Regions from separate parts of the Streptomyces sp. NPDC006430 genome, predicted to be linked through region 1. Evidence: riboswitches for the same ligand, from Rfam matches in the RefSeq annotation. Region 1 holds a riboswitch; the other holds the start of a gene.

The links. A riboswitch is a leader RNA that binds a small molecule or an ion and turns the genes downstream of it on or off. The one in region 1 is predicted to bind S-adenosylmethionine.
Region 2: it holds a riboswitch for S-adenosylmethionine, as region 1 does, so the genes downstream of both, ABZZ20_RS12270 (aminotransferase class V-fold PLP-dependent enzyme) here and thrC (threonine synthase) in region 1, are expected to answer to the same signal.

What each region holds. Positions count from the first base shown of each region.
Region 1 is NZ_JBEXQA010000011.1:134,932-149,930, forward strand. It holds gene ABZZ20_RS18570 (MoaD/ThiS family protein) at 266-541, opposite strand; gene thrC (threonine synthase) at 634-1,908, opposite strand; SAM riboswitch class I at 1,926-2,075, opposite strand; gene ABZZ20_RS18580 (glucosyl-3-phosphoglycerate synthase) at 2,273-3,286, shown strand; gene ABZZ20_RS18585 (trehalose-6-phosphate synthase) at 3,454-4,905, shown strand; gene otsB (trehalose-phosphatase) at 4,985-5,833, opposite strand; gene ABZZ20_RS18595 (DUF3263 domain-containing protein) at 5,888-6,124, opposite strand; gene ABZZ20_RS18600 (extracellular solute-binding protein) at 6,205-7,506, opposite strand; gene ABZZ20_RS18605 (ROK family protein) at 7,706-8,662, shown strand; gene nagA (N-acetylglucosamine-6-phosphate deacetylase) at 8,662-9,849, shown strand; gene ABZZ20_RS18615 (1-phosphofructokinase family hexose kinase) at 9,943-10,860, shown strand; gene ABZZ20_RS18620 (carbohydrate-binding protein) at 10,877-11,881, opposite strand; gene cdgB (diguanylate cyclase CdgB) at 11,950-13,647, opposite strand; gene ABZZ20_RS18630 (flavin reductase family protein) at 13,974-14,519, shown strand; gene arfB (alternative ribosome rescue aminoacyl-tRNA hydrolase ArfB) at 14,533-14,958, opposite strand.
Region 2 is NZ_JBEXQA010000006.1:200,488-215,486, forward strand. It holds gene ctaD (cytochrome c oxidase subunit I) at 1-1,019, shown strand, start outside; gene ABZZ20_RS12230 (cytochrome c oxidase subunit 4) at 1,016-1,414, shown strand; gene ABZZ20_RS12235 (Ig-like domain-containing protein) at 1,533-2,777, shown strand; gene ABZZ20_RS12240 (hypothetical protein) at 2,970-3,371, opposite strand; gene ABZZ20_RS12245 (heme-copper oxidase subunit III) at 3,570-4,190, shown strand; gene ABZZ20_RS12250 (c-type cytochrome) at 4,267-5,076, shown strand; gene ABZZ20_RS12255 (Rieske 2Fe-2S domain-containing protein) at 5,073-6,131, shown strand; gene ABZZ20_RS12260 (cytochrome bc complex cytochrome b subunit) at 6,128-7,753, shown strand; gene trpD (anthranilate phosphoribosyltransferase) at 7,903-8,994, shown strand; SAM riboswitch class IV at 9,134-9,250, shown strand; gene ABZZ20_RS12270 (aminotransferase class V-fold PLP-dependent enzyme) at 9,467-10,909, shown strand; gene ABZZ20_RS12275 (Lrp/AsnC ligand binding domain-containing protein) at 11,383-11,664, opposite strand; gene ABZZ20_RS12280 (rhomboid family intramembrane serine protease) at 11,661-12,395, opposite strand; gene ABZZ20_RS12285 (hypothetical protein) at 12,511-12,750, shown strand; gene ABZZ20_RS12290 (NYN domain-containing protein) at 12,791-14,155, shown strand; gene ABZZ20_RS12295 (NlpC/P60 family protein) at 14,409-14,999, shown strand, end outside.

The DNA.
Region 1 (14,999 bases):
GGGGATACATTGAAATAGAGTGAAAATTTGGAATATTCCCGGGCAACTCGGACCCGGCATATCTCGCCAAAGCCCCATACCGCGCCTGCATGTTGACTCAATGTCAACCCTCACGCGACCCGCTCATATGCGGCGGGCAAGTACAGCGGAGGGGACTTCCCCAACCTTACCGCGCCCAACCAAGCAGAATTGCCCCCTCCACTTTTAGCGGAGGGGGCAATTCAGAGCTTTCGCGTGTCAGCGGCAGCCGGCACCGCGCGCCCGGTCAGCCCCCGGCGACGGCGGGAATGATCGAGACACCGGCGCCGTCCGGCGTCACCGCGTCCAGACCGCCCTCGAAGCGCACGTCGTCGTCGTTGACGTAGACGTTCACGAAGCGGCGCAGCTTGCCCTGGTCGTCCAGGACGCGGGCGGCGATACCCGGGTGGCTCCGCTCCAGGGACTCGATGACCTCGGCCAGGGTCGCGCCCTCGGCAGGAACCTCGGCGGCGCCGCCGGTGTAGGTGCGCAGGATGGTGGGGATGCGGACGTTGACGCTCATGGCGCTACTGCCTTTCCGGTGTGCAGGGGGGCGGGTTGAGGGAGTGTCCGGCGGATCATGGCCGAGTCTGGCCATGATCCGCCGGGTACTCCCTAAGCCAGGCCGGCGGCGCGGAACGCGTCCAGGCTCGGGCGGATGGTGGCGGTCTGCCCGCTGTCGGCGGCCACCGCCTCCAGGGTCTTGAGGCCGTCACCGGTGTTCAGGACCACCGTGGTCAGCGTCGGGTCGAGCTGCCCGTTCTCGATGAGCTTCTTGGTCACGCCGACGGTCACGCCACCAGCGGTCTCGGCGAAGATGCCCTCGGTCTGCGCGAGGATCTTGATGGCCTCGACGACCTGCTCGTCGGTCACGTCCTCGACGTAGCCGCCGGTGCGGCGCGCGATGTCCAGGACGTACGGACCGTCGGCCGGGTTGCCGATGGCGAGCGACTTGGCGATGGTGTTCGGCTTCTGCGGGCGGACCACGTCGTGGCCGGCCTTGAAGGCGGTCGACACCGGGGAGCAGCCCTCGGCCTGGGCGCCGAAGATCTTGTACGGCTTGTCCTCGACGAGGCCGAGCTTGATCAGCTCCTGCAGACCCTTGTCGATCTTCGTCAGCTGCGAGCCGGACGCGATCGGGATGACGATCTGGTCGGGCAGCTGCCAGCCGAGCTGCTCGCAGATCTCGTACGCCAGCGTCTTGGAACCCTCGCCGTAGTAGGGGCGCAGGTTGACGTTGACGAAGCCCCAGCCCTCGCCCAGCGGGTCGCCGATGAGCTCGGAGCAGAAGCGGTTGACGTCGTCGTAGTTGCCCTCGATGCCGACCAGGTCACCGCCGTACACACCGGCCATGACGACCTTGCCCTGCTCCAGGTCGTGCGGGATGAAGACGCAGGAGCGGAAGCCGGCCCGGGCGGCCGCGGCGCCGACCGCGCCGGCCAGGTTGCCGGTCGAGGAGCAGGACAGGGTGGTGAAGCCGAAGGCGCGGGCGGCCTCGACGGCGATGGCCACGACGCGGTCCTTGAAGGAGTGCGTCGGGTTGCCGGAGTCGTCCTTGACGTACAGCTTGCCGGTGACGCCCAGCTCCTTGGCCAGGTTCGCGGCGTCGACGAGCTTGGTGAAGCCGGGGTTCAGGCTGGGCTTGGAGGCCACGTCCGCGGGGACGGGCAGCAGGGGGGCGTAGCGCCAGATGTTGTTCGGACCGGCCTCGATCGCGGCGCGCAGGGCTTCGGGGTCACCGGTGGGGAGGTCGTAGGCGACTTCCAGCGGTCCGAAGCACTCGACGCAGGCGAAGATGGGGCCGAGCTCGAAGCGGGTACCGCACTCGCGACACGAAAGGCCGGTGGCAGGTCCGAGATCGACAGAGGTGGCAACAGTCTGTGCAGCCATGATGGCGAGGCCCTTTCTCCTCATCTTCCTCATGGCGCACTTCGCCATGAGACGGAATTGGCACCTTCCCTAGCCGGGGACCTCGCTGCTGCAAGCAAGCGCGAGAACCGACTGGAGGGTTGCCGGGGCTTCAACGGGCCGTGTCCCTCTGCCCCTCTGGATGAGCGGTATGGCACCGGGGTCGCGCGCTCTCGGGCGCGTCCGGGCGTTTGTGCGCGAGGACCCCCGGCATGCGGTGGTCGTTCGCGTTGTTCAAGACTGTAACCGAAGGCCTGCGCGGTTGAGACAGCCGTCCGAACCGCGAGATGGATCAGTTTTCGGCCGGAACCGCCGGGGAACGCCGAGGAATCAGGGAGTGCTGAACGTGCTGGAAGAGGTGGAGCGCTGGTTCGCGGAACGCTCCTGGTCCGCGGCCGACCGACCGCTCGACCAGCTGCTTTCCGCGAAACGTGCGGCAGGCACCACGGTCTCCGTCGTGCTGCCCGCACTCGACGAGGAGGAGACGGTCGGCGCCATCGTCGAAGTGATCCGGCGCGATCTGATCGAGGGGCTGCCGGTCCCGCTGGTCGACGAACTAGTGGTGGTCGACTCCGGCTCCACCGACCGGACGGCCGAGGTGGCCGCAAAGGCCGGAGCCCGCGTCGTGCACCGCGACGAGATCCTGCCGCGGATCCCGGCCCTGCCCGGCAAGGGCGAGGTGCTGTGGCGCTCGCTGCTGGAGACCACCGCAGACATCGTCTGCTTCATCGACGCGGACCTGCGTGACTTCTCCTCCGTCTTCGTGTCCGGGATCGTCGGCCCGCTGCTGACCGACCCGGACCTGCAGTTCGTCAAGGCGATGTACGACCGTCCGCTCGGCGCGGAATTCGACGGGCCCCCCGCCGGGAGCCCGGGCCGGCCCCCCGGCCAGGGCGGCAGGGTCACCGAGCTCGTCGCCCGCCCGCTCCTCAATCTCCACTGGCCGCAACTGGCCGGTTTCGTGCAGCCGCTGGGCGGCGAGTACGCCGTGCGCCGCTCGCTGCTGGAACGCCTGCCCTTCCCCGTCGGGTACGGCGTCGAGCTCGGCCTGCTGGTCGACGCGCTGCACACCGTCGGACTGGACGCGCTGGCCCAGGTGGACGTCGGCGTACGGCTCCACCGCCACCAGGACGGCCAGGCACTGGGCCGGATGGCCGCAGCGATCTACCGGACGGCGCAGCTGCGGCTCTCGCGCGGGCACTCCCCCAGCTACCGCCGGGGGTACCCCCACGTACGGCCGGAGCTGACGCAGTTCGAGCGCGGGCGGGACGGGTTCGTGTACCGGACGTACCCCGTGGACACGGAGGAGCGACCGCCGATGGTCGAGATCGAGGAGTACGCGGGGCGCCGCGTGGCGTGACGGCCGCCCGGTCGGCCTTGTCGCCCGGCCGGGTCCGACGGCGGCACCTCCCGGCGGCACTTCCCGGCGGAACCTCACGAACCGGACGGGTGGCCGGGGGAAGTGGCCGGGAGGAGGTGGCCGGGGTAGGACGTTTGAGCGGAAGCGGGCCGGGCTAGGTTCGCGGCATGGCTTCCCAGGTACTCGTTGCAGCGAACCGCGGCCCGCTCTCCTACGCCCTCGACGCCGACGGCGCCCTCACCGCCCGGCGCGGCGGGGGCGGTCTCGTCTCCGGACTCTCCGCCGCTCTGGCACAGCAGCCGGAGGCGCTGTGGATCTGCGCGGCGCTCTCGGACGCGGACCGGGAGGCGGTGCGCCGGGGCGTCGCCGAGCCTGGCGTCCGCATGCTGGACATCGATCCCACGACGTACGACGACGCGTACAACGGCATCGCGAACTCGGTGCTCTGGTTCACGCACCACCACCTGTACGACATCCCGCGCGAGCCGGTCTTCGACGCCCGGTTCCGTCAGCAATGGAAGTCCTACGTCGCCTACAACCACGCCTTCGCGGTGGCCCTGGCCGAGGAAGCGGCCGAGGGCGCGGCGGTGCTGGTGCAGGACTACCACCTGGCACTGGTCCCCGGTGAGCTGCGGGAACTGCGCCCGGACCTGAAGATCAGCCACTTCACGCACACCCCGTGGGCGTCACACGAGTTCCTGGACATGCTCCCCACCGACATCCGGTCCCAGCTGATGTGGGGGATGCTCGGGGCGGACGTCGTGGGCTTCCACACCTGGGCGTGGGCGAACAGCTTCATGGCCTGTGCCCGTATGGACGACCAGCGGGGCGTGGCCCAGCCGCTCTCCCCGTCGGACACGGGTGAGCAGTTCATCGAGAAGGTCCCGGCGGGCCCGGTGCACCACCGGCGCACGGACGTGTCGGTGTACCCGCTGGGCGTGGACGGGGACGAGCTGCGGGCCCTGGCGCACCGGCCGGAGGTGAACGACCGGTTGGCGGTGCTGCGGGCGGAGGTCGGGGACCGCAAGTCGATCGTCCGGGTGGACCGGACCGAGCTGTCGAAGAACATCATGCGCGGGCTGCTGGCCTACCGGGAACTGCTCACCACGCATCCCGAGTGGCGCGAGCGGGTGGTCCACCTGGCCTCGGCCTACCCCTCCCGGCAGGACCTGGCGGTGTACCGGTCGTACACGGAGGCGGTGTCCGAACTGGCGGAGGAGATCAACGCGGAGTTCGGCACGCAGGACTGGCAGCCGGTGCTGGTGTCGGTGAAGGACGACTTCGCGCGCTCCCTGGCGGCGTACCGGCTGGCGGACGTGGCCCTAGTGAACCCGGTGCGGGACGGGATGAACCTGGTGGCGAAGGAGATCCCGGTGGTCTCCGACGCGGGCTGCGCGCTGGTGCTCTCGACGGGTGCGGGCGCGTACGAGGAACTGCGCGAGGACGCGTTGACGGTGAGCCCGTACGACGTGACGCAGACGGCGGAGGCCCTGCACGTGGCCCTGTCCATGCCGGCGAACGAGCGGAGCGAGCGCACGAAGCGGCTGGCCGCGGCGGCCACGGCCCTCCCGCCGACGCAGTGGTTCACGGCCCAGCTCGCGGCCCTCGCCGAGGCGTGACCGCCGCTGCCACCGCCGCCGAGCGGAGACGGCTCCGGCCGCGGACCGGACCCGGCCCCGGCCCCCGTGCGGTGGCGCGTCAGCCGCGGATCGCCCCGGCGAGGTCCGCCAGGAAGGCGACGACCTCGCCCGGGCCGGACAGGACGAGATCGGCGCGGGAGGCGAGTTCGGGAACCTCCGCGGAGCCGCTGCACACCAGGAGGCCCGGAAGGCCGTCCGTGCGCAGTTTCTCGACGGCCGCGTAGGCGGCGAGGTCTCCGAGGTCGTCCCCGGCGTACAGGACGGCCTCGGCGCCCGTCTCCGCCAGGTACTCGGTCAGGGCGACGCCCTTGTCCGTGCCCGGGGGCCGCAGCTCCAGGACGGCCCGCCCCGGCTCCACCATCAGCCCGTGGCGCGCCGCCAGCTCGCCCAGCGGCTCGCGCAGCGCGGCGAAGGCCGCTTCCGGGTCCTCGGCGCGCCGGGTGTGGACGGCCAGCGCCCGGCCCTTCTCCTCGATCCACGTGCCGCGCCAGGCGCCGATGGAGTCCAGGAACCCGGGCAGTTCGGCCCGTACGGCGGCGACCCCCGGGTGCTCGGCCGGCGCGGTCACGATGCCGCTCACGGCGTCCCACCGTTCGGCTCCGTAGTGGCCAAGGACCACCAGGTGTTCCAGACCGGGGACCCCGGCGAAGCCCCCGTAGCGGACCGCGACGCCCGCGGGCCGGCCGGTGATGACGGCGATCGAGGCGACTTGCGGAGCCAGGGCGGCCAGCGCTCCGACGGCCGCCGGGTGGGCCCGCGCCTGGTCCGGGTCCGGGACGATCTCGGCGAGGGTGCCGTCGAAGTCGAGGGCGACCACGCTGCGGCCGGGTATGCGCAGGAGGGCTTCGAGTCCCTCCCGTCCAGCGGCTGTGACGGGCATCGGCAGGCTGTGCGGATGGCTCCCCATACGCACGACCCTAACGGCCCTGCCGGACGACGGCTACGGCGCCGACGCCGGCGGTCAGCGCCGGGCCCGCTGTGCCTCGCGGATGCGGCGGAGCCGGTTGACGGTGCCCGGCGCGTGGGCCAGCGCCCGCGGATCGTCCATGAGCGCGTTGAGCAGCTGGTAGTAGCGGACGGGGGTCATCCCCAGCCCTTCCCGTATGGCCCGCTCCTTGGCCCCGGGCCCGGGCCAGGTGCGTCCCTCGTACGAGAGCACCGCGGCCTCGGTAGCCGTCAGCCGCCCGTCGTCCGTCATACGGCCAGATTAACGCCGGGCGCCGACAGCCACCGGGCGCGCACGTCCGCCCGGTGGTCGACCGCCCGGTGGGCGTCCGCTCAGTGGGCGTCCGCCGTGCGCGCCGCCGCCGCGATGTCCTCCAGGACCTTCGCCGGCTGCCCGCCCGGCTGCACGCTCTTGCCGATCTTCTGTTTGACGTCCTCGCTCACCCCGGCCCAGGACTTCTTGCCGACCGGGTACAGCCGCGCGTTCGGCAGGGCCTGGAGGAACGTCTTCAGCTGCGGGGCCGCACCTCCGGTGGCGGACTCCATCGCCCGGTAGCCGCTGGTGGTGACCGGCAGCAGGTCGTACTTGTTGGTGAAGGTCGTCACGTTCTTGGCCTCGTACAGGTAGTCCAGGAACTTCCCGGACTCCGTACGGTGCCCGTTCTTGAACGCCATCACCCAGTCCGCGACGCCCATCGTCGAGTGGTCGGTCCCGTCCGCCGTCGGCATGGCCACCATGCCGAACTTCACGCCCTTCTCCCCCGCCTGCTTCAGCAGCGTGGGGTGGCCGTTGAGCATGCCGACCTCGCCCCGTACGAAGGCGTCGAAGGCGGTCTGACGGTCCGTCTTGGCCGGCTCTGCGGACCCGGTCAGCCCCTGACCGACCATCTTGTCGCGCAGGAACTCGAAGGTCTTGACGTTCTCCGGGGAGTCGATCGCGTACGCCTCTTCGTTGTCGGTGTAGCCGCCACCGCCGGAGAGCATCCACATCATCGTCTCCGCCTGCGCCTCCTCGCGTCCCAGCGGCAGCGCGAAGGGGGTCGGCACGCCCGCGGCCTTGAGCTTCTTCGCGGCGGCCTCCAGGTCGGCCCAGCTCTTCGGCTGCCAGCCGCCCTTGGCGTCCTTCGCGATCACGCCGGCGTCCGCCAGCAGCTTCTCGTTGTAGAAGAGCAGGCGTGTGCTCGCGACGAAGGGCATGCCGTACTGGACCCGCTTGACCTTGCCGGCGTCGGCGAGCGGCGCGAGGAAGTCTGCCTCGGTCTTGACGGAGAGCAGTTCGTCGGCCGTGTACAGCTTGCCGGCCGCCGCGTAGTCGGCGTAGGCGCCGATCTGTGCGACGTCGGGGGCGTGACCGGCCTTCACCATCGCCGCGACCTTGGCGTCGACCTCGGACCAGGAGTAGACGTTGACCTCGACCTTGATGCCGGGGTGGTCCTTCTCGAAGCCGGCGGCGAGGTCCTTCCAGTACGCCGTCGAGGAATTCTGCGGATTGTCCCCGTAGTCGGCCGCCACGACCCGCAGGGTCACCTCGTTGTTCCCGGTGAGGCTTCCCACGCTTCCGCAGCCGGTCAGCGTCACCGCGGTCAGGCACAGTGCGGCGCCGGTCGCGGCCAGGCTCAGGTAACGGCCCTTCACAGTTCTCGATCCACCCCTTGTTGTACGTACGATCCACGTAAGGTCTACACCACTTTGCCGGCTCATCCACATCCGGAAACGCACCGTGTCCGGTTCGTGTCCCGACCGGGATCCCGAATTTGTATGGCAGCTCAACAATCCCCTTCAATGGACTAGACCTTTCCACGCCGAGCACGCGAGACTGTCACCTGTGAAACCCGTGAAACACGTCATCGCCCTCGATGTGGGCGGCACCGGGATGAAGGCCGCCCTCATCGCCCGGGGGAACCACCCAGCGGCAGCCGGGGGTGGCCACCTGCTCCACGAAGCGCGCCGCGCCACCGGCCGCGACCGGGGCCCCGACGCCGTCGTCGAGACGATCCTGGAGTTCGCCGCCGAGCTGTTCGAGATCGGCCGCGAACGCTTCGGCGTGGCCGCCTCCGCGGCCGGCGTCGCCGTCCCCGGCATCGTCGACGCCGAGAACGGGATCGCCGTCTACGCGGCGAACCTCGGCTGGCGCGACGTACCGCTGCGCGAGCTGCTCAGCAGCCGGCTCGGCTCCCTCCCGGTGGCCCTCGGCCACGACGTCCGCACGGGTGGACTCGCCGAAGGCCGCATCGGCGCCGGACAGGGCGCCGACCGCTTCCTGTTCGTCCCCCTCGGCACCGGCATCGCCGGCGCCATCGGCATCGCCGGCCGCATCGAGGCCGGCGCGCACGGGTACGCGGGCGAGATCGGCCACATCGTGGTCCGCCCGGGCGGCCCCGCCTGCGGCTGCGGCCAGTACGGCTGCCTGGAGACCCTCGCCTCCGCATCCGCCGTCAGCCGCGCCTGGGCTTCCGCCTCCGGCGACCCCGGCGCGGACGCCGCGGACTGCGCCAAGGCCGTCGAGTCCGGCGACGAACGCGCCCGAGCGGTCTGGCTGGCCGCGGTCGGCGCCCTCGCCGACGGCCTGGTCACCGCGATCACCCTGCTGGACCCGCGCACGCTGATCATCGGTGGCGGGCTCGCCGAGGCGGGGGAAACCTTGTTCACACCCCTACGGACGGCCGTCGAGGAGCGCGTGACGTTCCAGCGGCTGCCCGACATCGTTCCGGCGGCCCTCGGGGACACCGCCGGATGCCTGGGCGCAGGCCTGCTCGCCTGGGACCTACTCGCCACGGAGGTACCTGCCTGATGTCCGGAAGCGCACACAGCACCGGGGGTACCCCCGGTGGCAGCGGGAGCATTCTCTCCGGCGCCAGGGTGGTACTGCCCACCGGGACCGTGGTGGGCGGGCGCGTCATCGTCGACGGCAACCGCATCGCCGGCAGCGCCGGCGAGGGCGCGCGGATCGTCGACCTGACCGGGCACTGGATCGTCCCCGGCTTCGTGGACATGCACAACCACGGCGGCGGCGGCGCCTCCTTCACCTCCGGCACCGCCGAGGAGGTCCTCAAGGGCGTACGGACCCACCGCGCGCACGGCACCACCACGCTCGTCGCCTCCACCGTCACGGGTGACCTGGACGAACTCGCCCGCCGCGCCGGCCTGCTCGCCGAACTGACCCAGCAGGGCGAGATCGCGGGCATCCACTTCGAAGGGCCGTTCATCAACCCCTGCCGCAAGGGCGCGCACAAGGAGGAACTGCTCCGCGACCCGGATCCGGCCGAGGTCCGCAAGCTGATCGACGCCGCGCACGGCGCCGCCCGCATGTTCACCCTCGCCACCGAGCTACCGGGCGGGCTGGACTCCGTACGGCTGCTGGCCGAGCACGGGGTCATCGCCGCGATCGGCCACACCGACTCCACGTACGACCAGACGCGCCAGGCCATCGACGCGGGCGCCACCGTGGCCACCCACCTCTACAACGCGATGCCCGGCATGGAACACCGCGCCCCCGGCCCGATCGCCGCGCTGCTGGAGGACGAGCGGGTCACCGTCGAGCTGATCAACGACGGCACCCACCTGCACCCGGCGATGCTGGAACTGGCCTTCCACCACGCGGGCGCCCACCGCGTGGCACTGATCACCGACGCCATGGACGCGGCCGGCTTCGGCGACGGGACCTACCACCTCGGACCGCTGGAGGTCGAGGTCAAGGAGGGCGTCGCCCGCCTCGTCGAGGGCGGTTCGATCGCCGGCTCCACGCTCACCCTGGACACCGCCTTCAAGCGGTCGGTGACCATCGACAAGCTGCCCGTCGAGTCCGTGGTCCAGGCGATCTCCGTCAACCCCGCCAAGCTGATGGGACTGTACGACGAGGTCGGGTCGCTGGAGCCGGGCAAGTACGCCGACCTGGTCGTCCTGAACGCCGAGTTCGACGTCGAGGGCGTCATGCGGCGCGGCGAATGGATCGTCAGGCCCGCCGCAGAACAGCGCTGATCGGGGGACCGGCGAAGCGGGCGGCCCGCAGGACTGGGCCGCCCGCACTCCCGTTTGACATGATCCCGGCACACACCGAGACCGGGGCTTGCCATGATCCTGACCGTGACGCTCAACACCGCACTCGACGTCACCCACCACGTACCGAGGCTGATTCCGCACACCTCGCACCAGGTCACCGCCGTGACCGAACGGCCCGGCGGCAAGGGCCTGAACGTCGCCCGCGTGCTGGCCGCCCTCGGCCACGAGGTCACCGCGACCGGCTTCGCGGGCGGGCGCACGGGCACCGTCGTACGCGAACTGCTCGCCGCATCACCGGGGGTGACGGACGCCCTGGTCCCCTGCGCCGGCACCACCCGCCGCACCCTGGCCGTGGTCGACGCGGCCTCCGGTGACACCACGCAGTTCAACGAGCCCGGCCCCCTGATCGGTTCCGCGGAATGGGCCGCCTTCCTCGCCCACTACGAGGCCCTGCTCGCCGGCGCCGGCGCGGTCGCCCTGTGCGGCAGCCTCCCGCCGGGCGTGCCCGTCGGCGCCTACGCCACCCTCGTACGGTCGGCCCGCGCGGCCGGCGTACCCGTACTCCTCGACACCAGTGGCGAGGCCCTGCGCCGCGGGGTGGCCGCCCGCCCCGAGGTGATCAAGCCGAACGTCGCGGAACTCGCCGAACTGACCGGCTCCCGCGAACCGGTACAGGCAACCCGCGACGCCCGCCGCCGGGGCGCGCACTCCGTGGTCGCCTCGCTCGGCCCCGACGGGCTGCTGGCGGCCACCGCCGAGGGCACCTGGCAGGCGACCCCGCCCCGCGCCCTGACCGGCAACCCGACCGGAGCGGGCGACTCCGCCGTTGCGGGGCTGCTCTCGGGCCTCATGGAAGGCCTGGACTGGCCCGACCGGCTGACCCGCGCGGTCGCCCTCTCCGCGGCCACGGTCCGCTCCCCGGTGGCAGGAGAGTTCGACCCCCGCACCTACGAAGAGGTAAGGGGGTCGGTGAAACTGACGGCGTGCTGAGCGGTCCGGGCCGGGATCAGCCCTTTTCGAGCCAGAGCTGGTCGAGGTTGACGTCGCACTGGTTGCCGGCCTCGCACGAGATCTTGATCGTGTTCGTGCCCTGCTTGAGCGTCACGAGCGACCAGGTGTTGGTCCAACCCTTGTCCCACTCGCCCGGCTTGGCCTGACTGAAGTTCTTCATGTTGATCGGCCGGGACTGCTGCTCACCGTTGATGGTCAGCGTGGTGCTGGCGTCCTTGCCCGGCACCCCGTAGACCATCTTCAGCTTGTACTGGCCCGCCTTGGCCACGTCCACGGTCCATGTCGCCGCCGCACCCGGGGCGTTCAGCCCGCCCACGTACTGGCCGCCCGCGCTCTTCGCGCCCGGCACCGTGCCGTCCAGCTTCGCACCGCCGGTCAGGGTCATGCCCGCACCCGAGGCGTCCGCCCTGGGCAGCTCCGCCTCCGGCGACGTCGAGGCGCCGCTCGGCTGGGGCGAGCCGGAGTGCTGCGGGGCCGCCGACTGGTTCTGGCCCGCCTGGTTGTTCTTGCCGTCCTTGTCCTTGCCCTTGTCGCCGAAGGTCAGGGCCGCACCGATGCCGATCGCGACCGCGGCGACCACCGCAACGGCTGCGATGAGCATGCCCTTGCGGCTGGAGCTGCCCCCACCACGGCTGCCCGGCGCGGGCATCGCCGCCGTGTGCTGCTGGAGCGGCGGAGCGCCGTAACCGCCCGCCTGGAGCGCCTCCGGGGCCTGGTACTGCGCCTGGTAGGCCGGGGGCTGCTGGGCCGGAACGTGGCCGCGCTGGCCCCCGTACGTCCGCTCGCCGACCGTACGCACCTGGTTGTACGAGGTACGGGGGACACCGGGCTGCACGCCGGGTTGACCACCGACCGTCGGGCCGGGGTAGCCGTATCCACCGCCCGACGTGGGCGGGGCGGCTCCGGCGGCCTGGCCGTCCGCGTAGAGATAGCCGAACGGGTCGTCGTCCTCGGGCTGGTTCGCCCCACTGTTCGGGCCGTGGTTCGCGGGCGTCGTCATCGCAGGTCACTCCTTTCGACCCACGGGAGCCTACCCCGAACAGGTGCACCCACGGGCGGCCGATCGCCTCAGCCCGCCCGCCGGTGCGCCTTGGAACGGGACCTTTTCTCGATGTACATCCGCTGGTCGGCCGAGCGCAGCACCTCGTCCGCCGACATGCCGCAGCTGGCCCAGCCGATGCCGAAACTCGCGCCCACACGGACCGCGCGGCCGTCCACCCGGATCGGCGGGATGATCGCGTTGCGCAGCCGGACGGCCAGGTCGGCGGCATCGGCCGCACCCAGGCCGTCCGCCAGGACGACGAATTCGTCACCACCCAGCCGGGCGACCGTGTCACCGTCCCTGACGCACGTCGTCAGGCGCCGGGCCACCTCGATCAGGACCGCGTCACCCGTGTGGTGCCCGAACCGGTCGTTGATCGACTTGAAGCCGTCGAGATCGCAGAAGAGCACCGCGAGTCCCTTCGTCCCGTCGTCGATGTCCGTCGCCGGCGCCACGGTGTGCACGTGGTGGTCGTACGGGCCCACCCCCGCCCCGGGGACACCGGGCGCCCCGGGGAACTCGAAGGGCTCCGGGAAGGCGTCGGCATGAAAGCCGTGCTCACCGGCACCACCACCCGCCTCGACGCCGGCGCCCTGCCCCTCGTAGGCCGCGTCGAGCGCCTCCACGGCGGTGGCACGGACCGACTGTGGCCTGCGGCACAGCCGCGCACCGAGGCGGGAGCGCAGTTCGGCGCTGTTGGGCAGACCGGTCAGTGAGTCGTGGCTGGCCCGGTGGGCGAGCTGGAGCTCGTGGCGCTTGCGCTCCTCGATGTCCTCGACGTGCGTGAGCAGGAAGCGCGGCCCGTCGGCGGCGTCCGCGACGACGGAATTGCGCAGCGACACCCAGACGTACGTACCGTCGCGCCGCCCGAGCCGCAGTTCGGCCCGGCCGCCCTCGGCGGAGGTGCGCAGCAGGGTCCCGATGTCCTCGGGATGGACCAGGTCGGAGAAGGAGTACCGGCGCAGCACGGAGGCCGGCCTGCCCAGCAGGCGGCACAGCGCGTCGTTGGTCCGCAGCAGCCGCCCGTGCTGGTCCCCGCCCATCTCGGCGATCGCCATGCCGCTGGGCGCGTACTCGAAGGCCTGCCGGAAGGACTCCTCGCTCGCGCGCAGCGCCTGCTGCTCGCGCTCCAGCCGGACCAGGGCCCGTTGCATGTTCGCGCGCAGCCGTGCGTTGCTGATCGCAATCGCCGCTTGGAAGGCGTACATCTGGAGCGCTTCGCGCCCCCACGCACCGGGGCGGCGCCCGTTGCGTGGCCTGTCCACCGAAATGACACCCAGAAGTTCCCCGCCGGACGCGTACATGGGTGCGTAGAGCCGGTCCTCGGGGTGCCACTCGTCCTCGAAGCGCGGATCGGGGCCGTCCGTGTGCCACTGGGGCACGTCGTCCTCCAGGAGGACCCAGCCCTCGGTGTGCGGGATGAAGCGGAGTCCGTCCCAGTTCTCGCCCATCGTCAGACGGCGTTCCCAGGAGCTGCGGGAGCCCACGCGACCGGTGATGAGGGCCTCAGCGGCGGGGTCGCCGGCGAAGGCTGCGACGACGAGATCTCCGTCAGGGCGTACGAGGTTGACGCAGGCGAGTTCGTAGCCGAGGCCCACGACGATGCCGTCCACGACGGTCTGCAGGGTGTCCGCCAGGCTCCTGGCCGTATTGAGCTCGGCCACCACCTGGTGAAGTTGCCGCAGGGTCGCAAGACGGACGTACGGCTCCGACTCGGTCTCCATTGCTCGCTCTCCCCGAGACCTCGACAGCAACTCCAGGTTTGTCATCGGCGTTTCGTTGCGGTGTCCCGTCCACTGAATCACAGTGAGCTGTGCGGCAGGTACACAGGGTCAACAAATCTTGCCCTCTGTGACTCAAGTCACATGAGATGAATAAAGGTGGTCGATGGAGGCCCTGTCACCTGGGAGCGCTCCCCCGCATTCTCGGCAGCAAACGATACGCCTGGGCCTAGGCCGAGGGGCCGGGACGCGACTCGGACTCGGGCCCGATGTGCGGCGCGGGGGGCGAGACTAGCGTTCCCCACGTGCCGAAGACGACCCCCGTACCCATGCCGACCGCCTCCACCCTTCATCCTGGGGGAGTGAGCAACGACGAGTTCCGTGCCGCGATGTCCCGGCTGGCGGCGGGCGTGTGCCTGATCACCGCACACGAAGCCCCCTTGACGCCGGACGGCCCGAGCGGCGAGGACGTCGGCATGACGGCGACCGCGTTCATGTCCGTGTCGCTCGACCCCCCGCTGGTCCTGGTGAGCCTGCGCGAGGGCTCCCGCATGGACGACCTCCTGGCGGAGCAGCCGCTGTGGGCCGTCTCGGTCCTGGCCGACCACCAACTCCAAGTGGCCGGCCGCTTCGCGATGAAGGGCCGCATCAGCGACCGCCTGCTCTTCGCGGACCTCCCCCACGTCAGGGGCGAGGTCTCGGGAGCCCCTTTGCTGACGGGCGCCCTGGCCACCCTGGAATGCCGTACCGAGAACCGTGTGGAGGCGGGCGACCACACCCTGGTCATCGGCCGGGTCCTCGCCTCGGCCGTGCCGGCCCCCGACTCCTCGCCGCTCACGTACTTCCGCGGCCGATACCGCCACCTGGCGGGCTGAGGGCCCCCGGCGACTACCAGTCCCGGCCGGTGCGGCCCCGCTTGGTCTCGCCCCTGGCCTTCTTCTCCCGCAGGCGGCGTTCGTTGATCCCCCGGGGAATCTTCGTGGCGCGCCGCGCCTTCGGCGGCGGGGCGGTGGCCTCCGCGAGCACGGACGCCATCCGGACCAGCGCCATCTCCCGGTTGCGGAGCTGGGACCGGTGCTCGGAAGCCCGTACGGTCAGCACCCCGTCCACCAGCCGCGACGCGAGCCGCTCCAGCGCCCGCTCCTTCCACACCTCCGGCAGCGCCTTGGTGGCCGCCACGTCGAACAGCAGCTCCACCCGCGAGTCCGAGGTGTTCACGTGCTGTCCACCCGGCCCGGAGGATCGCGAAAACCGCCAGGCGAGCTCCGCCTCGGGGAGCACGACCGAACCACGGATGACATGGGGACCAGGCATGCCCCTATGATCCAGCCCCGCGCAAGGCCCGTCACGCGCAT
Region 2 (14,999 bases), on a different contig from region 1:
CCGACCGCAAGTTCGGTGCGCACGTGTTCGATGCGGCCAACGGCGGCGCGCTGCTGTGGCAACACCTCTTCTGGTTCTTCGGACACCCCGAGGTGTACATCATCGCCCTGCCGTTCTTCGGCATCATTTCCGAAGTGATCCCGGTCTTCTCCCGCAAGCCGATGTTCGGTTACATCGGTCTGATCGCGGCGACGATCGCGATCGCCGGCCTCTCGGTGACCGTGTGGGCCCACCACATGTACGTCACCGGCGGTGTGCTGCTGCCGTTCTTCTCGTTCATGACCTTCCTGATCGCGGTCCCGACCGGTGTGAAGTTCTTCAACTGGATCGGCACCATGTGGAAGGGCTCGCTGTCCTTCGAGACCCCGATGCTCTGGGCCGTCGGCTTCCTGATCACCTTCACCTTCGGTGGTCTGACCGGCGTCATCCTGGCCTCGCCCCCGATGGACTTCCACGTCTCCGACTCGTACTTCGTCGTCGCGCACTTCCACTACGTCATCTTCGGCACCGTGGTCTTCGCGATGTTCTCCGGCTTCCACTTCTGGTGGCCGAAGTTCACGGGCAAGATGCTGGACGAACGCCTCGGCAAGATCACCTTCTGGACGCTGTTCGTGGGCTTCCACGGCACGTTCCTGGTGCAGCACTGGCTGGGTGCCGAGGGCATGCCGCGTCGTTACGCGGACTACCTCGCCGCAGACGGCTTCACCCTGCTGAACACGATCTCCACGATCAGCTCGTTCCTGCTCGGCCTGTCGATGCTGCCCTTCATGTACAACGTCTGGAAGACGGCGAAGTACGGCAAGAAGGTCGAGGTCGACGACCCGTGGGGTTACGGGCGCTCGCTGGAGTGGGCGACCTCCTGCCCGCCGCCGCGGCACAACTTCCTCACCCTGCCGCGGATCCGTTCCGAATCCCCGGCGTTCGACCTGCACCACCCGGAGATCGCGGCCCTCGACCACCTTGAGGACCACAGCGCCGGCACCAAGGCCGTCACCGGTGGCAAGGAGGCCGGCAAGTGAAGATCCAAGGCAGGATGTTCCTCTGGCTCTCCGTCTTCATCCTGATCATGGCCGTCGTGTACGGCGTGTGGGCGAAGGAACCCGTCGGAACCACCGCGCTCTTCCTGGGCTTCGGCCTGAGCGTCATGATCGGCTACTACCTGGCCTTCACGGCCAAGCGCGTGGACGAGATGGCCCAGGACAACCTGGATGCCGACGTCGCCGACGAGGCGGGCGAGCTGGGCTTCTTCTCCCCGCACAGCTGGCAGCCGCTCTCGCTGGGCATCGGCGGTGCGCTCGCGTTCATGGGCGTCATCTTCGGCTGGTGGCTCATGTACTTCTCGGCCCCGATCATCGTGATCGGCCTGTGGGGCTGGGTGTACGAGTACTACCGCGGTGAGAACCAGAACCAGTAGGACCACAGCACCACAGTCAAAGACCTAGGGCCCGGATACCTCCAATGGAGGAGTCCGGGCCCCTCGTTTGGAGTCATCCGGCGCGCCGTAATTGTCATATTTTCATAGCGTTGGCTCCATGAAGCACTCACCGCGTCTTTGGACGGTACTCAGCTGCTCCCTGCTGGTCGCGTCCCTCGTGGCCGGCGCCACCGCCTGCGGGTCCGGCGACGACCCGCTGTCAGCCCGCCCGTTCGACGCGGGCGATCAAGTCGCTTTCAACCAGCCCAAGGGCGGCCGCCCCGTCGATCCCGACCGGCCCCTGGAAGTCACCGCCAAGGCGGGTAGCGGGCGCATCACCGACGTGACCGTCGTGGACACCCAGGGCCGCCGCCTCGCGGGCGAACTGAGCGCCAAGGGCGACCGCTGGCACAGCACCGTCCCGATGGCCGCCGGCGTGCACTACGCGGTCACGGTGACCACCGAGAACGAACGCGGCGCTCCAGGGCGGCGCACGCTGATGTTCGAGACCACTCCGGCCAAGAAGGTCCTGAAGGTCGAATTCGGGCCGGACGCGGGCAAGTACGGCGTCGGACAGCCCATCACGGCCGAACTCAACGAGCCCGTCAAGGACAAGGCCGCCCGCGCCCTGGTCGAACGCGGCCTGATCGTCGACACCCCGTCGGGGGTCGAAGGCGCTTGGCACTGGGTGGACGACAAGCATCTCCACTTCCGCCCCAAGGAGTACTGGCCCGCCCACTCCACCATCTCCGTACGGAGCAATCTGGAGGGCGTCAAGATCTCCGACGAGCTCCACGGGGCCATCAGCAAGCCGCTGAAGCTGGAGATCGGGGATCGCGTCGAGGCCATCACCGACGCGTCCTCCCACCACCTCACGTTCAAGCGGAACGGGGAAGTGATCAACACCATTCCGGTGACCACCGGAAAGCCCGGCTTCTCCACCCGCAACGGGGTCAAGGTGGTGCTCGGCAAGCAGTACTACGTCCAGATGCGCGGCGACACCGTCGGCATCGGCGGCAGCGAGTACTACAACCTGCCCGTCTACTACGCGACCCGCGTCACCTGGAGTGGTGAATACGTCCACGCCGCGCCGTGGTCCGTGGACTCCCAGGGCTACGAGAACGTCAGCCACGGCTGCACCGGCATGAGCACGGGCGACGCGGCCTGGTTCTACGCGAACATCACCGAAGGCGACATCGTCAAGGTCGTCAACAGCATCGGCAACGACATGGAACCCTTCGGCAACGGCTTCGGCGACTGGAACGTGGACTGGAAGGACTGGCGCGAGGGCAGCGCCCTGCTCAAGGGAACCCAGGACGGCCGCAGCCCGGTGGACCAGGCCCGACTGCGCCCGCAGGTCTGAACACCCGGGCCCGGGGCGACCCGTACGGCCCCGTACCGGCGCGCAGGAGCCTCACAGGAGCCCTGCGCGCCGGCGGCGGTTGCGGGGCCGGCGCGGGCCGTACCGCGCCGTGCCCGGCCCTTGCGCGCCGTGCCCGGGTACGCGAACGGGCGCGGGGCGTCCGAGGGGCGGGCGGGCGTGCTACCGCACGGGCTACGCGTCCAGTGACAGCCGCGGGCGCAGGAGGCCCGCCAGGGCGTCCGCGAACTCCACCGGGTCGACCGGAAGGGTCACCGCCGCGTCCGCGCGGCTCCAGGTGGCCAGCCAGGCGTCCTGCGGACGTCCCATCAACAGCAACACCGGCGGGCATTGGAAGATCTCGTCCTTGATCTGCCGGCACACCCCCATGCCGCCCGCCGGAACCGCCTCGCCGTCCAGGACGCACACGTCGATGCCACCCGCGTCCAGTTCGCTCAGGACGGCCGGCAGCGTGGCGCACTCCACGAACTCGACCGGCGGCAGGTCCGCGGCCGGCCTGCGCCCGGCCGCCAGTCGCACCTGCTCCCGGGTGCTCGCGTCGTCGCTGTAGACCAGAACCCGTGCAGTCGACTGCATTTCGTTCCTCCACGGTGCCGTGAATCACGTTGATGTTGCGCGGGATGCTACTCCGTCCGACCCGCTGTCAACATCGGTTCGCACAGCCCCGCCGGTGAGCGCTCGCGGCCGATCTGATGGGCCGTTCGGGCCTTGCACACGCCCCTGACACTCCGAACGGCACCCCCCGGGGTGAGGGCGGGATAAGCGACCGACATAATGTCGGTCGTGGCGACAGCAACGACAGTAGATACCGGGCACGCGCACCCGACGGTCAACCGGCCGAACCTCGTCAGCGTCGGAACCATCATCTGGTTGAGTTCCGAGCTGATGTTCTTCGCGGCCCTCTTCGCGATGTACTTCACCCTGCGATCCGTGACAGGCGCCGAGTACTGGACAGAACAGGCTTCGGCCTTGAATCTGCCCTTCTCGGCGACGAACACGACGATCCTGGTGCTTTCCTCGCTCACCTGCCAGCTCGGAGTATTCGCAGCCGAGCGCGGTGACGTGAAGAAGCTCCGGTCGTGGTTCATGATCACGTTCGTTATGGGTGCGATCTTCATTGGCGGCCAGGTGTTCGAGTACACCGAGCTGGTCAAGCACGAGGGCATGTCCCTCAAGTCAGGTCCGTACGGCTCGGTGTTCTACCTGACCACCGGCTTCCACGGTCTGCACGTGACGGGCGGTCTCATCGCCTTCCTGCTGGTCCTCGGCCGGACGTACGCGGCCAAGAGGTTCACCCACGAACAGGCCACGTCGGCCATCGTCGTGTCCTACTACTGGCACTTCGTCGATGTCGTCTGGATCGGCCTCTTCGCGACGATCTACCTGATCAAGTAGCGAACACGTCACCGGGCTCGACCCGGCACTCCATCCAGACACACCGACGCAGAAGATCCTGACACCGGGGTAATCCGTGAAAAAGCTCTCCGCACGACGACGCCATCCGCTGGCGGCGGTCGTCGTTCTACTCCTCGCGCTGGCGGCCACTGGGGGGCTGTACGCCGCCTTCGCCCCCGCGGGCAAGGCGCAGGCCGATGAAACCGCCCAGTCCCTCGCCATCGAGGAGGGCAAGAAGCTCTACGCCGTGGGTTGCGCAAGCTGCCACGGAACCGGCGGTCAGGGTTCCACTGACGGCCCCAGCCTGGTCGGCGTCGGCTCCGCGGCCGTCGACTTCCAGGTGAGCACGGGCCGTATGCCCGCCCAGCAGCCCGGCGCCCAGGTGCCGAAGAAGCCGGTCATCTACACCCAGGCGCAGACCGACCAGCTGGCCGCGTACATCGCATCCCTCGGTGCCGGCCCGATCACGCCGGCCGAGAGGCAGTACGAAACGGCGGGCGCCGACATCGCCAAGGGTGGTGAGCTGTTCCGCAACAACTGCGCGCAGTGCCACAACTTCACCGGCGAGGGCGGCGCACTGACGAACGGCAAGTACGCCCCCAACCTTGAGGGCGTCGAGCCGAAGCACATCTACGAGGCCATGCTCACCGGCCCGCAGAACATGCCCTCCTTCCCGGACAGCACCATGCCGACGAAGGAGAAGAAGGACATCATCGCGTACATCCAGCACGTGAACGGCGAGAAGTCGGTCAGCCCTGGCGGCCTGAAGCTCGGTGGCCTCGGCCCCGTCTCCGAGGGTCTGTTCGGCTGGATCTTCGGTCTGGGTGCGCTGATCGCTGTCGCCGTCTGGGTCGCGGCCCACACCGCTAAGGCCAAGAAGTCATGAGTAGCCAAGAGATTCCCGAAGAGAAGCACCTGCCGAGCGAGCAGGGCGACGCGCACCACGGTGGCGTAGCAGTCGCGGACGACCCGTTCGCCGACCCGGGCCTGCCGGTCCACAAGCCCCGTATCCAGGACATCGACGAGCGGGCCGCGAAGCGCTCCGAGCGCACCGTGGCGATGCTGTTCACGCTGTCGATGCTGGCCACGATCGGCTTCATCGCCTCGTACGTGACCATTCCGGTCGACAAGATCGTGTACATCTTCCCGGTCGGGAAGGTGAGCGCGCTCAACTTCGCCCTGGGTCTGACCCTGGGCACCGCCCTCTTCTGCATCGGCGCGGGCGCGGTCCACTGGGCCCGCACCCTGATGTCCGACGTGGAGGTCGCCGACGAGCGCCACGAGATCGCGGCGCCGGCGGAGGTCAAGGCGAAGGTCCTGCAGGACTTCGCCGACGGTGCGGACGAGTCCGGCATCGGCCGCCGCCCGCTGATCCGCAACACGATGCTGGGCGCGCTGGCCATGCTGCCGCTGTCCGCCGTCATGATCCTGCGCGACCTGGGCCCGCTGCCCGAGGAAAAGCTCCGCAAGACGGTCTGGGCCAAGGGCAAGCTGCTCATCAACCAGAACACGATGGAGCCGCTGCGTCCCGAGGACGTCCCGGTCGGTTCGCTGACCTTCGCCATGCCCGAGGGCCTGGAGGAGGAGCAGCACGACTTCCAGACGCAGATCGCCAAGGCTGCCCTGATGATCGTCCGGATCAAGCCGGAGGACATCAAGGACAAGCAGGAGCTTGAGTGGTCCCACGAGGGAATCGTGGCCTACTCCAAGATCTGTACCCACGTCGGCTGCCCGATCAGCCTGTACGAGCAGCAGACCCACCACGTGCTCTGCCCGTGCCACCAGTCCACCTTCGACCTCTCCGACGGCGCCCGTGTCATCTTCGGCCCGGCTGGCCACGCGCTTCCGCAGCTGCGGATCGGCGTGAATGGCGAAGGCTTCCTCGAGGCGCTCGGCGACTTCGAAGAGCCCGTCGGTCCTGCATTCTGGGAGCGCGGATGAGCACTGCCACCGATTCGAAGCGCAAAGCGCCGGCCGGCGAACGCGTAGCCGACTGGGCGGACGGCCGCCTGGGCATCTACAGCCTGGCCAAGTCCAACATGCGCAAGATCTTCCCGGACCACTGGTCCTTCATGCTCGGTGAGATCTGCCTCTACAGCTTCATCATCATCATCCTCACGGGTGTGTACCTGACGCTGTTCTTCCACCCGAGCATGAACGAAGTCGAGTACCACGGCTCGTACGTGCCGATGCAGGGCGTCCTGATGTCCGAGGCGTTCGCCTCGACGTTGAACATCAGCTTCGAGGTCCGTGGCGGTCTGCTCATCCGGCAGATCCACCACTGGGCGGCCCTGATCTTCGTTGCGGGCATGGTCGTGCACATGATGCGCGTCTTCTTCACCGGCGCGTTCCGCAAGCCGCGCGAGGTCAACTGGATCTTCGGCTTCCTGCTGCTGGTCCTCGGCATGTTCACCGGTTTCACCGGTTACTCCCTGCCGGACGACCTGCTCTCGGGCACCGGTGTCCGCTTCATGGAGGGCGCGATCCTGTCCGTGCCGATCGTCGGCACGTACATCTCGTTCTTCCTCTTCGGCGGCGAGTTCCCCGGCGGCGACTTCGTCGCACGGTTCTACTCGATCCACATCCTGCTGCTGCCCGGCATCATGATGGGCCTGCTGGTGGCCCACCTGATCCTGGTCTTCTACCACAAGCACACCCAGTTCGCGGGTCCCGGCAAGACGAACAACAACGTCGTCGGCATGCCGCTGCTGCCGGTCTACATGGCCAAGGCCGGAGGCTTCTTCTTCCTGGTCTTCGGTGTCATCGCGGCCATCGCGGCGATCGCCTCGATCAACCCGATCTGGGCGCTCGGCCCGTACCGCCCGGACCACGTGTCCACCGGTGCGCAGCCCGACTGGTACATGGGTATGCCGGAAGGCCTGATCCGTGCCATGCCGGGCTGGGAGATCAACCTGTGGGGCCACACGCTCGTGCTGGGCGTGTTCATCCCGCTGCTGCTCTTCCCGCTGGTGCTGGGCGCGATCGCCGTCTGGCCGTTCATCGAGTCCTGGGTCACCGGGGACAAGCGCGAGCACCACATCCTGGACCGCCCGCGCAACGTCCCGACCCGTACGGCCTTCGGTGTCGCCTGGATCGCGGAGTACATCGTGCTGCTGATCGGCGGTGGAAACGACATGTTCGCGCAGTACTTCCACCTCTCGATCAACAACATCACGTGGTTCGTCCGGATCGGCTTCTTCGCCGTACCGGTCCTCGCCTTCATCGTCACCAAGCGCATCTGCCTCGGCCTGCAGCGCCGGGACCACGACAAGGTGCTGCACGGTCGCGAGACCGGCATCATCAAGCGCCTGCCGCACGGTGAGTTCATCGAGGTCCACGAGCCGCTGTCGCAGGGCCAGCTCCACACGCTCACCGCGCACGAGCAGTACAAGCCGATCGAGATCGGCCCGACGGTCGACGAGAACGGTGTCGAGCGCAAGGTCGGCCGCATGGAGAAGCTCCGCGCGAAGCTCAGCAAGGGCCTCTACGCGGAGAACAACCAGATTCCGAAGCCCACGGTGGAGGAGTACAAGGAGATCCAGAGCGGCCACGGCCACCACTGATCCCGCTTGAGGGACTGATTTCGGTCAGTCCTGGTGTCGCCACGGCGAGAGCCCCGTCCAGCGTCTGGACGGGGCTCTTTGCCGTCCCGGCGGGCTGGATAGGGTGGAGTCCTCAGTGCTGTGCTTGCCGACGGATCCAGGAGCAGACCATGAGCGGTCAGAGTCCGGCTGACGCCGGTGGGGTGCCGGCCATCCCCCAGACTCCGCCCGGGGGTGCCCCCACCTGGCCGGGCGTCCTCGACGCCCTGCTGACCGGCCACGACCTGCGCGCCGACGAGACCGCCTGGGCCATGGACCGGATCATGCGGGGAGAAGCCACCGACGCCCAGATCGCCGGCTTCGCGGTGGCGCTGCGCGCCAAGGGGGAGACGGTCGCGGAGATCAACGGCCTCGTGCGGTCCATGTACGAGCACGCCAACCTGATCGAGGTACCCGGCCGGACGGTGGACATCGTCGGCACCGGCGGCGACGGGGCCAAAACGGTGAACATCTCGACGATGTCATCGGTCGTGGTGGCCGGCACCGGTGCCAAGGTGGTCAAGCACGGCAACCGGGCCGCCTCCTCCGCGAGCGGGTCCTCGGACGTGCTGGAGAAGCTCGGCGTCAACCTGGACCTGACCCCGACGCGGGTGGTGGAGGTCGCCGAGGAAGCCGGGATCACCTTCTGCTTCGCGGTCAAGTTCCACCCGGCGCTGCGGTACGTGGCCGCCGCCCGCAGGGAACTGGGGATCCGGACCACCTTCAACTTCCTCGGCCCGTTGACCAATCCGGCGCGGGTGCGAGCCCAGGCGACCGGTGTGGCCGACGCCCGGGTGGCCCCCATCGTGGCGGGCGTCCTCGCGGAGCGGGGCTCCTCGGCGCTGGTGTTCCGTGGGGACGACGGCCTGGACGAGCTCACCACGACGGCCACGTCCCGGGTCTGGTGGGTCCGTGACGGCCGGGTGGAGGAGCTTCCCTTCGACCCGCGCGACGTCGGCATCCCCCTGGTCGACGTCGCGGAGCTGCGCGGCGCGGACGCCTCGTACAACGCGGACGTCGCCCGACGCCTGCTGGCCGGTGAGACCGGCCCGGTCCGCGACGCGGTGCTACTGAACTCGGCGGCGGCCCTGGTGGCCCTGGACCCGGGCACCGGCTCCCTGGAGGAGCAGCTCCGCGCGGGTATCGCCCGCGCGGCGGAGGCGATCGACTCGGGTGCGGCCAGGGCCGCACTGGACCGGTGGGTGGCGGCGAGCAACGCGTAACGCGGCGGCGGTCGCGGGTCCCGGGGGGCGTGCCGCCCGGGTGCGGCCGGCGGCCCCTGATCGTTTTCGGACAAGGTTCCGGTCCAGCATGCGGACCGGGGCCTTGTGCGTGAGGGATCTTGTGGCAGGATGCTGATCAGGTCACGAGTGACAGCGTTTCGGCCCCGGCTTGCTGTCCGGCAACCCTCCTTCCGTGGCGGGGTGCCCCGGGTGATGACCAGGTCGTAGGCACAAAGGCCTACGGCAAGCGCGGATCCCTCGAAACCAGGGGTCCTGGTCTCTCGAGGAGTTCTTTCCGTGAGCAAGCGAATGCGATAGGGCGAAGCCGCCCCTTCTTCACCCTCCGCACGGCCGCGAGCCGTCCGTGCGTCGAGGCAATCCCCGTACCCCTGCACGCGTGCGTCCGTGCACCTGCACACCCCCGTACGGGTCATCCGAAGCCATTCAGCCTGTCCTGCCGGGAGATGCCGCCATGTCCACGTACCCGAACGCCGTCGTCACCGCCGTCGCGACCGCCCCCGTCGACCCCGCCCGTGCCGAGCCGCTGCCGGTCCTGGGCCGGGACGTCACCGTTCCGCTCGTCACCGGCGGCGAAGTGACCTACGCGGCCCTCGACTACGCGGCCAGCGCCCCGGCCCTGCAGCGGGTCTGGGACGACATCGCCGCGTACGCCCCCTATTACGGCAGCGTGCACCGCGGCGCCGGCTACCTCTCTCAGCTCTCCACCGACCTGTTCGAGCAGAGCCGGGCCACCGTGGCCGAGTTCCTCGACTGTCGTCCCGCAGATCAGGTGATCTTCACCCGGTCCACCACCGACTCCCTGAACCTGCTCGCCGCCGTACTCCCCGCCGACTGCCAGGTGTTCGTCTTCGAGACCGAGCACCACGCCTCGCTGCTGCCGTGGGGCGATGCACAGGTCACGTACCTCGACGCGCCGCGGACCCCGGCCCAGGCCGTCGAGACCCTGGAGCGGGCGCTGGCCGACCGTGCGGCGTCAAATGAAGAGGGCCACGGCCCGGCCCTGGTCTGCGTCACCGGCGCGTCCAACGTCACCGGCGAGCTGTGGCCGGTGAAGGAACTCGCAGCCGCCGCACACGCGCACGGCGCCCGGATCGTCCTGGACGCCGCCCAGTTGGCCCCGCACCACCCCGTCTCCGTGCAGGAACTGGACGTGGACTGGGTGGCCTTCTCGGGCCACAAGCTGTACGCGCCGTTCGGCTCGGGCGTACTGGCCGGCCGCGCGGACTGGCTCCAGCAGGCGGAGCCCTACCTGGCCGGCGGCGGCGCCTCCCGTACCGTCGCCCGCCGCGAGGACGGCGGCGTCGACGTCGAGTGGCACACCACGGCGGCCCGCCACGAGGCCGGTTCGCCGAACGTCATCGGCGTGTACTCGATCGCCTCCGCCTGCCGGGCCCTGAACGAGGCCGGGTTCCCGCACCTCGTCGCCCGCGAGCGGCACCTCATCGCGAAGGTCCGCGAGGGCCTGGCGGAGGTCCCGGCGGTCCGGATCCTCTCCCTCTTCGGGGACGACGCCCCACGGGTCGGCGTCATCTCCTTCGTGGTGGACGGCTGGAACAGCTCGCACTTCGCCGCCGCGCTGTCCGCCGAGTACGGGATCGGGGTCCGCGACGGCCTGTTCTGCGCCCACCCGCTGGTCCGCACCCTGCTGGGCAGCGAGCCGCAGGAGCCGGGCGCCTGCGGTGCGCCCGAGACGGCGCCGGGGGAGCGAAGCGAGGTGGGGGTCCCCCCGGCCGAAGGCTGGGGGAGGTCGCTGAACGCGATCCGCGTCAGCTTCGGCGCGGGCACCCCCGACGAGCACGTCGAGCGGTTCGTCCGCGCGGTGCGGGAACTCGTCGCCGACGGCGCCAAGTGGCAGTACCGCACGGAGGAAGGCCGCTGCGTCCCCGCGGTGTGACAGCGTACGGACCATGACGTACTGGGATCCGACGCCGACCGTCCGGGGCGCCGGGAACGGACCACTGCCCGCTCCGGACGGCAGTACGTGGGTGCCCGACCCGGCCCGGGTCGGCTGGTGGAACACCCGCCCCGACCGGTGGGAGGAGCGCAACTGGCGCAACGTGCCGGGCCCGTTCTACGGTGCGGGGACCGACAGCTGCTGGACGGGCCGGCTGATCGCCCCCGCCAACGTGCTCTACGACGACGAGTGGGGCCAGGAGTTCGTCTACCGCCGGCCCCGCGACGCCGCGGAGACCCTGGCGGTGCTGGGTGCCGCCGCCCAGGACCCGATGGTCGGATGCGCCTGCGACGGCGACCTGCACTGGACCTGGGAGCTGGTCCGGGACTGGTGGCGCGACCGGGGCCGGGTCCGCGAGTGGGCCGTGGCGCTCGACCGCACATGGTCGGTGTCCGAACGGGCCGGCCTGGGCGCTACGCGTCGAGGCCGATCGCGAAGGCTGCTTCCAGGTCGTGCTGGGAGTAGGTGCGGAACGCCACGTGGGTGTCCGTCGCCTCCACGCCCGGGATCTTGCTGATGCGGCCCGGGATGATGTCCGCCAGGTTCTCGTGGCGGGTCACGCGCACCAGGGCGATCAGGTCGTACGTCCCCGTGACGGAGTAGACCTCACTGACGTTCTCCAGCGCGGCGATGGACTCGGCGATCTCGGGGATGCGGTCCACGCTGGTCTTGATGAGCACGATCGCGGTGATCACGGTTGGCTGTCTCCCTCGGTGGCCGTCGCTGGTCGCCTCACTCTAGTCGTACGCCGATAGCGCACCCACGCGTAGACGAAGCCGAGCGAGAAGCCCACCAGGTGGGCCAGGTAGGCGACCCCCGGGCCGCTTCCGGCGCGGTGCGCCGCGACCCACTGGAGGGCGAACCAGAACAGCAGCACGATCCAGGCGGGTAACCGCAGCGGCAGGAAGAAAAGGAACGGGAACAGGCTGGTCACCCGCGCGCGCGGGAAGAGGCACAGGAAGGCTCCCAGCACCGCCGAGATCGCGCCCGACGCGCCGACGAGCGTCTGGTCCGAGGAGGCGTTGGCCGCCGCGTACGCCGCCAGGGCGAGGTAACCCGTACAGACGTAGAAGGACAGGAATTCCGGTCGGCCCATCCGCTCCTGCGTCATCACCCCGAAGACGTAGAGGAAGAGCATGTTGCCGAGCAGGTGGAGCCAGCTGCCGTGCACGAACAGGGCGGTGAGCGGGGTCAGCAGCGCCCGCCCGGACCCCGTGAGGAGTTCGTCCGGCACGACGCCCCAGCGTCGGAAGTACGCGGTCCCCGTCTCCAGCAGGCGGTCGCCCGTCCCGTACGACGGATTCAGCCCCGAGGTCGGGCCGAGCAGGAACACCACGCAGCAGCCCGCGATCAGCGCGTGGACGACCAACGGGCCCCGAGCGGCCTCCCTGAGGGCCTGCCACCTTACGATCATGCGATCGAGCATGACCCAAGCGGGCCCACCCGGGACACCGGCAGGCCGTAGGGTTACGTGCTGCGGTCCGCCGATTGACGCGGACGGCGGCTTTAATTGAATCAGCTACGAAGGAGAGAGCGGCCTGATGACGGTTCCCCTGCCGACCGACACCACTCGGTGGCGCTGCACGCTGTGCGGCAACCTCACGCGCTTCGACGTCACCCGTTCGTCGAAGGTCGTGGAGTACGTCCACCTGGATCTTGCCGGGGAGCCCAAGGTCGAGGAGCGGCAGGTGGTCAGTGAGACCATCGAGTCGGTCCGCTGCCGCTGGTGCAACGCGGTGGACCAGATCGAGCTCGTGGACAGGCCGGGCGCGGACTCCTGACGGAGCCGTGCCCACAGGTAGATCACGGTAGGGGTGACGGATTGTGGAGCCAGCAAGCGGCGCTGAGCCGGCCGACGCGGCCGGCGACGCCGCCGAGGTGCTCGACCGCCCGCTGCCGGAAGGCGTGCGGCGCCGGGTCGTCGCGCTCGTCTCGGACGCCTTCGGCGGACTGACGGTCGCGGACCTCCCGGCGCAGCTGCGCCAGTACGCCCGCTTCACCCCGACGCGGCGCGCCAAGTTCGCGGGCAACGCCATGGCCGCGGCCGTGGAGAGCGACGCCGTCTTCCGGGGCCGTGTCGCCGAGAAGCTGCGCGAGGCCCAAGCGGAACTGGCCGGTGCGCTGGAGACCGGTGCGCCGCCGGCCGCCGCGGACCCGTTGGACGTGGCCGCAGCCGCGTACGTGCTGCGGCCGGTCGGCTGGGTGAAGCTGGTGGCCGCCGCCGGCGAGGAGGCGCAGCGTGCCGACGCCGAGCGGGTCGACGAGGAGACCCGGCGCGAACTGGATCGGCTCCGCGAGGAACTGGCCCAGGCACGTGACCTGCAGCGCCTCGGCGGCGAGCAGGTGCGGACCGAGTTGGATGCGGCGCGCAAGGAAGCGGAATCGCTTCAGCGCAAGCTGCGCAGTGCTTTGAGCGATGTGAAGCGCGGCGAGGCGGCCCTGCGGAAGGTCACCGCCGAGATCGACGGGGTCCGCGGCGAGGCGGCCGCGCAGGTGGCCGCCGCCGAGAGCGAGACCCGGCGGCTCAAGTCCCGTCTGGCGGAGGTCGAGGCGGCCCTGGAGACCTCCCGGCGGGCCACGCGCGAGGGCCGCAGCATCGAGGACATGCGGCTGCGCCTGCTGCTGGACACCGTCCTCGACGCGGCCCAGGGGCTGCGTCGCGAGTTGGCGCTGCCGCCGGTGTCGACGCGACCGGCCGACACCGTGGACGCGGTGGAGCCGGGCCGGATGACCCCCAAGGACATCGCTGCGCGCGCCCTGTCGGAGACCGATCCGGCGCTGCTGGACCAGCTGTTGGCGCTGCCTCAGGCCCATCTGGTGGTCGACGGCTACAACGTGACCAAGACCGGGTACCCGACGATGCCGCTGGAGAAGCAGCGGCTGCGGCTGCTGGGCGGGCTGTCGATGCTGGCCGCGCAGACCGGGGCGGAGATGACCTGCGTCTTCGACGGTGCGGAACTGGCGGCCCCGGTGCTGCTCGCCCCGCCGCGCGGGGTGCGGGTGCTGTTCTCCAAGCCCGGTGTGACGGCCGACGAGCTGATCCGCCAGCTGGTCCGTGCGGAACCGCCCGGCCGGCCGGTGGTCGTGGTCTCCACGGACCGCGAGGTGGCCGACGGGGTGGCGAAGGCTGGTGCCCGCCCCGTTGCGTCCGCATTGTTGCTAAAGCGGCTTTCGCGTGTTTCGTAACTCCTCGACGTAATGCCCGATTTGGCATGGGCGATAGGGAACGTACCGTCAAGTGCCCTGCACGGAGCGTGGGCTGTAGGTAAAGAACCTGGTCGGGGAGCGAGTTTTTTCCCGGCAGGATTTGAACTGATCACAGAGAGGTCACTAGGGTCACCTCAAACCTTCGTGCGGTAGATCACTCATTCGGGGTGACAGCGAAGGTGTCGCCGAGTTGCGTTCTTTCGGCGGCTAGAGGAAGAAGGAGCTCGCCTTCGTGGCGTCCCACCGTCGACCCAAGCAGCCGACCCGCACTCGCGTGACCGTGCTCACCGCCACGGCCGCCGCGGCCGTCGCCCTCTCCGCACACGGCGCCTCCGCCGCTCCGGCCCAGCCGAGCAAGGACGAGGTCAAGGCCAAGGTCGACACCCTCTACGAAGAGGCGGAACAGGCCACCGAGAAGTTCAACGGGGCCAAGCAGCGCCAGGAAACGCTGGAGAAGGAGATAGGCCAGCTCCAGGACGCGGTCGCCCGCGGCCAGGACGAGCTCAACCAGCTGCGCACCACGCTGGGTTCGATGGCGAGCGCCCAGTACCGCACCGGCGGCATGGACCAGTCCGTCGCCCTCTTCCTCTCGGGTGACCCGGAGACCTACCTCGACAAGGCCTCCACCCTGGAGCAGTTGAGCGGCAAGCAGGTTGAAGCGGTCCAGAAGATCCAGGCCAAGCAGCGCGCGCTCGCGCAGCAGCGCCAGGAAGCCGCCGGCAAGCTCGCGGACCTCGACGCCACCCGCAAGGAGCTCGGCGAGAAGAAGAAGGCCTCGCAGGACAAGCTCGCCGAGGCCCAGGCCCTCCTCAACACGCTGACC